DNA from 3 places in the Paenibacillus sp. NPDC058367 genome. Region 3 is predicted to be linked to each of the others. Evidence: riboswitches for the same ligand, from Rfam matches in the RefSeq annotation. Region 3 holds a riboswitch; each other region holds the start of a gene.
What was found. A riboswitch is a leader RNA that binds a small molecule or an ion and turns the genes downstream of it on or off. The one in region 3 is predicted to bind cobalamin.

Region 1 (3,281 bases), on a different contig from region 3:
TAGATGCTTAACGCGATCCCGTACTTCGGCTTGTTTGGCGGCATTGAAGCGGGTCTGATAGTCGCCAGTTAAATAACCTGTAACTCTGCGCAAACGACGGATGTGCACGTCATTCTCATGTGCGTTGCAGGAAGGACAGTTTGTCCCAATTACGCCTTCGTATCCGCAGCTGGAGCAGCGGTCAATCGGATGGTTAATGCTGAAGTAGCTGACCTGTTGTTCTAGTGCATATTTAATGATTTTGATAAAAGCAGATGGATTGCTGCGGGCATTGCCATTTAATTCGACATAAGAAATAGCCCCGGCATTGCAGTATTCATGGAAAGGAGCTTCCAAGCTGATCTTCTGAGCAGCACCTAGATCGTAGTATACAGGGATGTGGAAAGAGTTCGTATAATACTCACGGTCAGTTACGCCCGGAATAGAACCCAGTACCTTGCGATCAATCTTGGTGAATTTGCCGGACAGGCCCTCTGCTGGTGTTGCGAACAAGGTAATGTTGAGATTAAGTTCCTCACTTTTAAGGTCGCAATACTCCCGCATGTGACGCACGATAGCCACAGCCTTGGCATGGACTTCCATATGCTCGCCATGGTGTTTGCCGTACATGGCTTTCATGCATTCCGCCATACCGATGAAGCCAAGCGACAGACTACCATGCTTCAGCAGTTCGCCTACAGAGTCTTCAGGAGCGAGATTTTCGCCGCCTTCCCAGACGCCTTCTCGCATCATGAAATCGGATGCTTTAGCTTTTTGCGCGCTTTGGATGTGGAACCGATGAAGAAGTCCTTCCAGCGCAATATCCATATAGTGGTTTAGATCCTCATAGAAGCCAGCTTCATCTGCGACGGTACGTCGGCCTGTTACTGTGCCGTGTGCCAGACCGAGCCGAACCAGATTCAGTGTATTAAAGGAAAGGTTGCCCTTCCCGGAGCAATGATTACGCCCAAAACGGTCACCGAGCACTCGGGTGCGGCAGCCCATTGTAGCAAATTCCGTATCAGGATCACTTGGATCATAATACTGCAAGTTGAGCGGAGCGTCCAGATTAGCGAAGTTCGGATATAGTCTGCGTGCAGAACATTCCGCCGCTTTTAGGAACAATTCATAGTTAGGATCACCTTGCTGTTGATTGACTCCTTGCTTGCATTTGAAGATTTGAATCGGGAACACAGGTGTTTCTCCGCTGCCAAGTCCGTTCATCGTTGCTGTTAGCAGGGAGCTGATCACAAGCTGACCTTCTGGTGAAGTACAAGTACCATAATTGATGCTGGTAAACGGAATTTGCCCACCGGATCGGCTGGACATGGTGTTGAGATTATGTACCATACTTTCAGCCGCTTGCAGGGTTTCGATTTCGGTTTCCTTTAGTGCAAAACGAAACGCTTTTGGATATAACTCCGCCAGATCGATCCGGCTCATTGTAATCTCGCCCAAAGAATCATTAGCTTGTCCCTCATCAAAATAATCCAGACCCTTGCGGAACAGCTTAGCGAAGGATTTGGTTACATAAGGTGCCAGATCATAGTCGAGTTTATTGGCGGATACGCCGCCATATTGAGCATTTTGCTGGGATTGAAAAATAATTGCTACCAGTGACATAGCTGTCATTATGGAGTTCGGAGGACGAACACTGCCGTTGCCGGTGTTGAAGCCTTCGCGGAGAAGCTTATCGAACGGGATAAAAATGCAGTTAGTCGTTCCGATTGCGTATTGATCCAGATCATGCACATAGACGACATTGTCATCAATGGCTTGCACTAGCTGCGGCGGCATCGTAAAGTTGCGGGCGTACCATTTTGAATATTCACTGCCGAACTTGCTCATTTTACCGGAGAAACTCTCTCCGTTCAAATTGGCATTCTCGCGCAGCAAGTCCAAATCCCGGCTGTCGATAATATCGCGTCCTAAATCAATGAGCTCTTCTAAAAGAACTTCTCGTGCATTTGTTGTACCGTTAAATTGTCTCTCCAACAACGTCATTGTATAGCTCTCCTCTCAGTCTATCGTCCTATCATTAAGAAGTGGGGCCGCATAAGCGGCCGTATATTCATTGTGATCTCATAAAAAAAGCATCCTCTAGCGAGGATGGCAGAAAATGCCCGATGCGTTATGTAAATATCCACACAGATATTTGCAGTGGTCTCTAAGAAGATGACCGCATGCGGACACCGTTCCTGTTCCTCGCAGGCACTCATAGTTGGTGTCGTCGAAACAGGCAGGTCTCCTGGCTTCCGTAGGACCTCTCAGCGCCTTCCCAAGGGGGCTCTTACCCCTCAGTGGCTTCTGCCAGGAGATCTGCCCGTCTTAAAAAAGCTTGTAAGGGGCATCCGGTTACAGTGGCGGGACCGCAGCGGATTTTCACCGTACTTCCCTATTAAGCTCTAATTCCGATAAAGGATCAAAGCGCCTGTCTCCACTATATTTTGTTGTCGTTAGATAAAAATAACCCAAGATGTTGTGTTTGTAAATAGTTTTTTAGAAAACCCGCGTGGGGAGCGGGTTCTTCAAAAGTACTCCACAAATGATCCACAGGCTGTCCATAAGTAATCCACAATTGATCCACAGGCATATGAAAAATGATTCATAAATTGTCCGAAAAGATGCCACAAAGAGTCCATAAATGTAGTGCAGATGACCCTAGAATTCATGTTAGAAAAAATACTTGTGGCGAAAGTCATATTTCGGAGAATTTTGGGGAAAGAAGAAGGGGCATAATAAAGCTGAGATCATTTGTGGGAGAGCGGTGGAGTTGTTACAATAGAAGGAGACACATACTTTAAAATTCCGAGGAGGTATTCCCATGCCTATTGCTGAAGTAACCGTTATTCCGATTGGAACAGGTAGTACGAGCCTTAGCAGCTATGTTGCGGATATGCAGCGAGTGCTGAAGACGGTAGAAGGGATTACTTATGAGCTTACATCCATGGGTACAATCATCGAAGGGCCTCTTCAGCGTATTTTTGCTGCAGTCGAAGCGCTGCACGAGTCTCCTTTTGCCGCAGGTGCAGAGCGTGTCTCTACCTCACTTAAAATAGACGACCGCCGCGATAAACCCTCCACTAGCCGTGGAAAGCTGGAGTCTGTGGAGCGTAAACTACAGGTGGAATAGCAGTTCGGGAGAGTAGGGAAATAGGGAGAAATAGGCTTGCGTTTCTGGCTGAAAGTTGTATAATATTTTTTGTTTGACAGAAAAATCAGCCTTAAGCTGGTGTAGCTCAGGGGTAGAGCAACGCACTCGTAATGCGTAGGCCGGGGGTTCAATTCCCTTCACCAGCATC
Region 2 (3,281 bases), on a different contig from region 3:
CCGGATTAGCAAAAAGGACATCCACAAGGCTGACGCTTGGTTTGACAAATATGGCTATTGGACCGTATTATTTTGTCGGATGGTTCCACTAGTGCGTAGTTTGATTTCGATCCCTGCAGGGATGTCGGGCATGAAATTTGGAGTGTTTATGATCTTCACAACGATTGGTACGCTGGGATGGAATCTATTGCTGGTGCTTATTGGTGCGGCATTGGGTGAGTCCTGGGAAGACATCGCCATGTATATGGATATGTACTCCAACGTAGTGTACGTGCTTCTTGCAGGTGGAGTAGTGATCCTTGGGTATTTGTTCTTCCGCAAGCGCAGCCGGAAAATGAACACCGAAGGTTGAGCCGAGAAGGACTTATAGTTAAAAGTTATGATTAAAAGGAGGAGAACAAATGGAGCTATTAACGATTATTAAAGCTATTATTTTGGGGATTGTTGAAGGATTGACTGAATTTGCTCCGGTATCCTCCACAGGTCATATGATTATTGTTGATGATATGTGGTTAAAATCGACAGAGTTATTTGGACAATATACGGCCAATACGTTCAAAGTGGTTATACAGCTGGGGTCAATATTAGCAGTTGTAGTTATTTTTAGAAATAGGTTCATTGAATTGTTGGGCTTAAAGCGCTTCAGCCGCAAGCAGTTGGATCCTGTAACCGAGCAACAACCACAGCTTGAAAAAGGCGGCCACCTGAAGCTTACACAGGTGCTTGTAGGTTTAGTGCCAGCAGGTGTGCTGGGGGTTCTGTTTAATGATTATATTGACGAGCATTTATTCTCTACATCCACCGTGTTAATCGGTCTAGTAGTCGGTGCTGTATTAATGATTATTGCAGATCTATTCGGACCAAAGAAGATTCAAACGGAGAGTGTCGATCAGATTACATATAAGCAGGCGCTAGGTGTTGGTCTGGTCCAGTGCTTCTCCTTGTGGCCGGGATTTTCTCGTTCCGGGTCGACGATTTCTGGTGGTGTTCTTCTGGGTATGAGTCATCGCGCTGCTGCTGATTTCACGTTTATTATGGCTGTTCCAATCATGGCAGGCGCCAGTTTACTCTCACTGATGAAGAACTGGCAATATTTCACCATCGATGCCCTGCCGTTCTTCATTGCAGGCTTTATCAGTGCCTTTGTATTTGCACTATTATCGATGCGTTTCTTCTTGAAATTGATCAACCGGATTAAGCTTTTACCATTTGCTATATATCGCATAGTACTTGCTGCAGTAGTATATTTCGTGTTTTTCTAAATCCGTTATAAGGAATCGATATAACAGAAGCCCCCGTAATCTATTGCAGATGACGGGGGCTTTCACGTATGATGACATCAGATTTAAGACACTCACTTTATCCTTATAATTCTCGCATAAACGCTTACCGTCCTTAAAAAGATGCTGATGGCGTTTTAGCTTATGGATGATAAGAAAGTATAAGTATCACGAAATACTTTCTTATAATTCTCGCATAAACGCCTACCGTCCGTATAAGGACACCGAAGGCGTTTTAGCTTGACAATATCGGAGACAGGTGCTTGCCGGAAATTAGTAATTCGGTAGGCTTAATAGGGAAATTCGGTTTGAAGCCGATGCGGTCCCGCCACTGTAACGGAAGAGTCCATAGCAACATATGTCACTGGCAATTTACTACTGCTGGGAAGACTGCTAAGGATGCTGACACCGCTAGCCAGGAGACCTGCCTGTTTCAACAGCACTGCTTCACCTACGGAGGATAGGAAGGTGTTAGACGTTAACCATAGGTATATTATGGGCGTCTTTCCCTTTGACTTTTTTAGGGAAGGGCGCTCTTTTTTAAAGGAATACAAGTGATATCGAGTCCAAAATAAGAAGATGGAGAAGGGGAGCTGCAAAGTGACGAACAAAGTAAAAGTAAGCAATCTTGGCTATCCAAGAATCGGAAAAAACCGCGAGTGGAAGAAAACGTTGGAAGCCTTCTGGGCGGGAAAAATAAATGAGGAAGCGTTCCGTACTGAAATGACAGGAATTCAGCTTCAGCATTTGAAGACTCAGCAGGAGGCAGGAATTGATTTAATTCCGGTAAATGATTTTACGTTCTACGATCATGTGCTAGATACAGCTGTAATGTTCGGGATCGTACCTCCACGTTATGCGTATGATGGTGGCGATATTGGGCTTGATCTTTATTTTGCGATGGCTAGAGGAAATGCTGAGGCTACCGCTTGCGAGATGACTAAATGGTTCAATACGAACTATCATTACATCGTTCCAGAGATCGGTGCACAAACGCCGCGTCTGACCGAGAATAAACCATTGGCTGCTTATCGTTTTGCCAAGTCCCAAGCGGGAATTGAGGGTAAACCTGTGGTTTTAGGCCTTTATACATTCCTTAAGTTGTCAAAAGGATTTGCATCTGCGGATATTGCGAAGATTGCTGCTCGGTTTCTTCCGGTTTACGTTCAGCTGTTGCAGGAACTGAAGCAAGAAGGAGTAAGCTGGGTACAAATTGATGAACCAGCGATTGTTACAGGAATTAATGAATCAGAATTATCCTTACTTAACTCGATTTACACAGAAATTGCTGAATCCGTGCCTGGATTAAATATTATTCTGCAGACTTACTTTGAAGCTGCTGAACCGCTGGAGGCACTGTTCAAGCTTCCGGTACAAGGTTTAGGTCTTGATTTTGTCCATGATGGCGGGGCGAACCTGGCATCGATTGAACGTCTTGGCTGGCCTGAGGATAAGTGGCTGGGAGCGGGTATTATTGACGGACGCAACATCTGGCGCTCGGATCTGGATGCTAAGCTGCAGCTAATCGAGAAGCTGAGTGTACATGTACCGCTTGACCGTCTTCTTCTACAGCCTTCTTGCAGTTTGCTGCATGTTCCGGTTACTGTTCAGGGTGAGGTGAAGCTGAAGGCCACCGTTAAGGCTGCTTTAGCTTTTGCTGATGAGAAGCTTAGAGAGCTTGGCCTGCTTGCTGCAGCCTTAGAGGGTACAGCAGAAGCTGCTGCTGCGTTGACAGCCAGTCGTGAAGCCCTTACTGCCTTCCGTGCACTTCCTGAACGCGGTCGTAAGGATGTGGCCGAGCAAGTTCTCGGACTTACAGATTTACCAGACCAACGTAGCCTACCTTTTGCTGAACGCCTGAAGGTGCAGCAGGAGAAGTGGCAGCTGCCACTTCTGCCAACGACAACAATCGGAAGCTTTCCACAGACTGTAGAAGTGCGCCAGGCAAGGTTGAAATGGCGTAAAGGCGTATGGAATCAAGAGCGTTACGACGGGTTCGTT
Region 3 (3,281 bases):
GGTAAGCTTTTTCAATAGTGTAGTTCGGTGCTTCGCCTATGTGTGAATCCCAAGTGATAGGAATACGGATACTTTTGTAGCCTTGTGCGGCGATTTTCTTAATCAGTTCTTGGGTCACACGCGGATTGCCCCAGGAGGTTTCATCCTCACCTGTAGCATCTAGAGTATTGCCAAGGTTCCATCCGGGCTGCATATCGTCTACATAGGATTGGATCTTACTCTTTGGTGCTGCCTTAGCTTGTTGCTCGTCCTTAGTGGCAGCGGCGGCAATGGATGAGAACAAAGAGAGCAGAAGAGCGGTGACAAGGGTCAATGATAAGAATGATTTCTGGATTCGAGTAGTCATTGAATTCTCCTTTGTAAGATCATTTTTGAGGATGCTTAAACCTGACCTTCCTTGGTACTTTGGTGCTTAGATGAACACGTACACCTCCATGAATTCGTTGTAAACGCTTACCAAATACCCTAACATAGAATAATTTCAACGAGTACCTTACTAATTTGTGGTAAATTCATATATGAATTAGTGATTTGCAGTGATTCCAAAGTTATGGAGGGCAATCCAGTGAGCAGATTTCATTACATAGGCTCGGCTACAGAGCTTCCGTTAGGAGAAAGAGGCAGTGTACCGTCAGTAATGACATATTATGAAGTGAAAAATTCCCCGGAGTATAAGAAACAAAGAGAGGCTCTGCGCCTGCAAGGCATAATTCCTTTGGATGACATCGCAGATCTGTCTCATTTAAGAGATGAGGACTGTCTTGTATACGACTCGGAAGAAGATGCAGCGGGTATTTTTATAGAGGAACTTGGGTATTGGAACGATGAGATTCGCAAGCATTTTCGGAGTCCGTATGTGTACCGGATTTCACCGAATTGGGGCGGTTTCTCTGTATCCCCTAAGCTAAAAGATACTCTACCGGGATCGTATAACGCCTCACTCAAGTGTTGTCGGGAGCTATTTAGGCTTATGACAGATTATGGGGTATCTGGTGCCGAGTTCGAGCTCTATACATGCTGGGCTGAGGAAGAAGGACTACCACGTAATAAAAAGTATGATCGAATCTTTGATTTGGCCTTTTTGTCACTGGAGGATGGTTTTGAGCTGAGAGAAAAAGAATATATTGTGGTTAGAATGATTTGATATTCAATAGGATTATCGCTAACTACTCGTTATACAAAAAACAAATATTGCATGACAAAAGCAACTATATTAGATATGATGAAGCATGAAAAATTAATATTAGCAATAGGTGCCAATTATGAATGTTTCGGAATTACAATCATAGATTGGTTAAATGGAAAGCGGGTGTGAATCCCGCGCGGTCCCGCCGCTGTGAAAGAGGAGTCCTTGCAAGGTGCCACTGGGAAACTGGGAAGGTAGCAAGGGTGATGATACTTGAGCCAGAATATCTGCCTGTTTCTAATACACCGTTAAACTCTACGAGCGATAGAGAGGTGTTTGATATAGTATATGCCTGCTATTGTTGCGGTTCACTATCTTAAACCTCTTGACGTTATGTTGAGTGGTTTTTTTGTAGTGCTATGAAAGTTTATTCTGTTTTTTAACATAGGAAGAGAAGGGAAGGGTTATGGAAACATGAAGAAAAATAAGTTTTTAGCTTGGTTACTTATTGTAGCAGTATTTATCACGACGTTCTCTACAAGTGTAATCCCGGCTCATGCGAATGAAGCAATTGCCGATAGTGCAGTTGTAACAACAGAGGTTGATCAAGCTCTAGTAGAGCAGATTAATGCGCTAGTACAAGAGCCAGATACAGAGAAGCCTACGATTTCAATAGAAGGTATACAAGATAAACAGGAAGTATCCAGTAAAGATGTAAGCTTCAAAGTAGTGGTTACAGACAATGTCTATAAAGACATTATTCCAGTAGTAAAGCTGAACCAAGTCGTTCTGTCAGCTACTAATGATGAGTACAAAGCATCTCTAAACCCAGGTAGTAACGTAATCGCAGTAACAGCTATAGATGGCGCAGGAAACAAAGCAGATAATGTAACCTATCAGGTTACTTATAAAATCACTGCTAAAGAACAGTTAGATAAAAGCTTGGCCTACATCGTTAACACCGTAAAGAATCCTTCATTTGGAACAGGTAGCGGAGAATGGTCGATTCTTTCTCTAGCACGTGCGAACTACAAAGTACCTAACGGTTATTACAATCTCTATTACAACAATGTAGCTACGCGAATAGCAACGATAATTAAGGATGGAAAACTCGACGCTAGTAAAAGCACAGAGAATTCCAGAGCCATTCTAGGACTTACCTCTATCGGAAAAGATATCACGAATGTTGCAGGTCATGATCTAAGAAATGCACTCGCTGATTATCAATATATTCAGAAGCAAGGGAACAACGGTCCCATATTTGCTCTGATTGCACTAGATAGTCATAACTATGAGATTCCAGTATTATTCCCTGATCCTGATGAGAAGGGAGTTATATATCAAAGCACAAGAGAAAACCTGGTTCAGTACATCTTAGATAGAGAAGTTAAAAAAGGTGCAGCAGATGCCGGGGGCTGGGCTTTAGGTGTAACCAAAGCCGACGTCGATATGACCGGGATGGCGATGCAAGCACTTGCGCCTTATTACGCAAAGGATCCTAATGTAAAAGCTGCCGTGGATCGGGCGATTGCATGGTTATCGAGTGTACAAAATGCTCAAGGCGGATTTACAAGCTGGGGAAGCACAAGCAGTGAGAGCATTGCACAGGTTGTTGTTGCCTTAACTGGCGTAGGCGTAGATCCGCACAGTGACCCTAGGTTTATTAAAGAAGGAAATTCACTTATAGATGCTTTACTTAGCTTCTCTGGGCCGGATGGTGGCTTCAAGCATATTCTCACCGGTAAAGTAGACGCTATGGCTACGGATCAAGGTACATATGCGCTCGTATCCTATGATCGTCTGATCAATAATAGCAACCGTCTCTATGACATGAATGATGTTCCATTTGAACAACCTACTACTGTTGTAGCCAAACAACAATTAAATAAAAACCTTGCCTATATCCTAAACACTGTAAAAAATCCGTCTTTTGGAACAGGTAGCGGGGAATGGTCGATTCTTTCTCTAGCACGGGCCAACTTCGAGGTTCCAAGTGGCTATTACAATCTTTATTATAATAATGTAGCTGCTGAAGTAGCTAAGCTAATGAAGGATGGAAAACTCGACCCTTCTAAAAGCACAGAGCATTCCAGAGCGATTCTAGGACTTACCTCGATCGGAAAAGATATCACGAATGTTGCAGGGTATGATCTAA

Region 1: it holds a riboswitch for cobalamin, as region 3 does, so the genes downstream of both, ACFWMP_RS24970 (anaerobic ribonucleoside triphosphate reductase) here and ACFWMP_RS29645 (S-layer homology domain-containing protein) in region 3, are expected to answer to the same signal.
Region 2: it holds a riboswitch for cobalamin, as region 3 does, so the genes downstream of both, metE (5-methyltetrahydropteroyltriglutamate--homocysteine S-methyltransferase) here and ACFWMP_RS29645 (S-layer homology domain-containing protein) in region 3, are expected to answer to the same signal.

Annotation. Positions count from the first base shown of each region.
Region 1 covers NZ_JBHXIZ010000005.1:379,821-383,101, forward strand. The annotation lists gene ACFWMP_RS24970 (anaerobic ribonucleoside triphosphate reductase) at 1-1,983, opposite strand, end outside; gene nrdG (anaerobic ribonucleoside-triphosphate reductase activating protein) at 1-1, opposite strand, end outside; cobalamin riboswitch at 2,201-2,429, opposite strand; gene ACFWMP_RS24975 (MTH1187 family thiamine-binding protein) at 2,804-3,112, shown strand; tRNA gene ACFWMP_RS24980 (tRNA-Thr) at 3,208-3,279, shown strand.
Region 2 covers NZ_JBHXIZ010000003.1:430,028-433,308, reverse strand. The annotation lists gene ACFWMP_RS18815 (DedA family protein) at 1-352, shown strand, start outside; gene ACFWMP_RS18810 (undecaprenyl-diphosphate phosphatase) at 402-1,262, shown strand; cobalamin riboswitch at 1,521-1,726, shown strand; gene metE (5-methyltetrahydropteroyltriglutamate--homocysteine S-methyltransferase) at 1,881-3,281, shown strand, end outside.
Region 3 covers NZ_JBHXIZ010000009.1:161,215-164,495, forward strand. The annotation lists gene ACFWMP_RS29635 (cellulase family glycosylhydrolase) at 1-346, opposite strand, end outside; gene ACFWMP_RS29640 (hypothetical protein) at 566-1,144, shown strand; cobalamin riboswitch at 1,235-1,435, shown strand; gene ACFWMP_RS29645 (S-layer homology domain-containing protein) at 1,601-3,281, shown strand, end outside.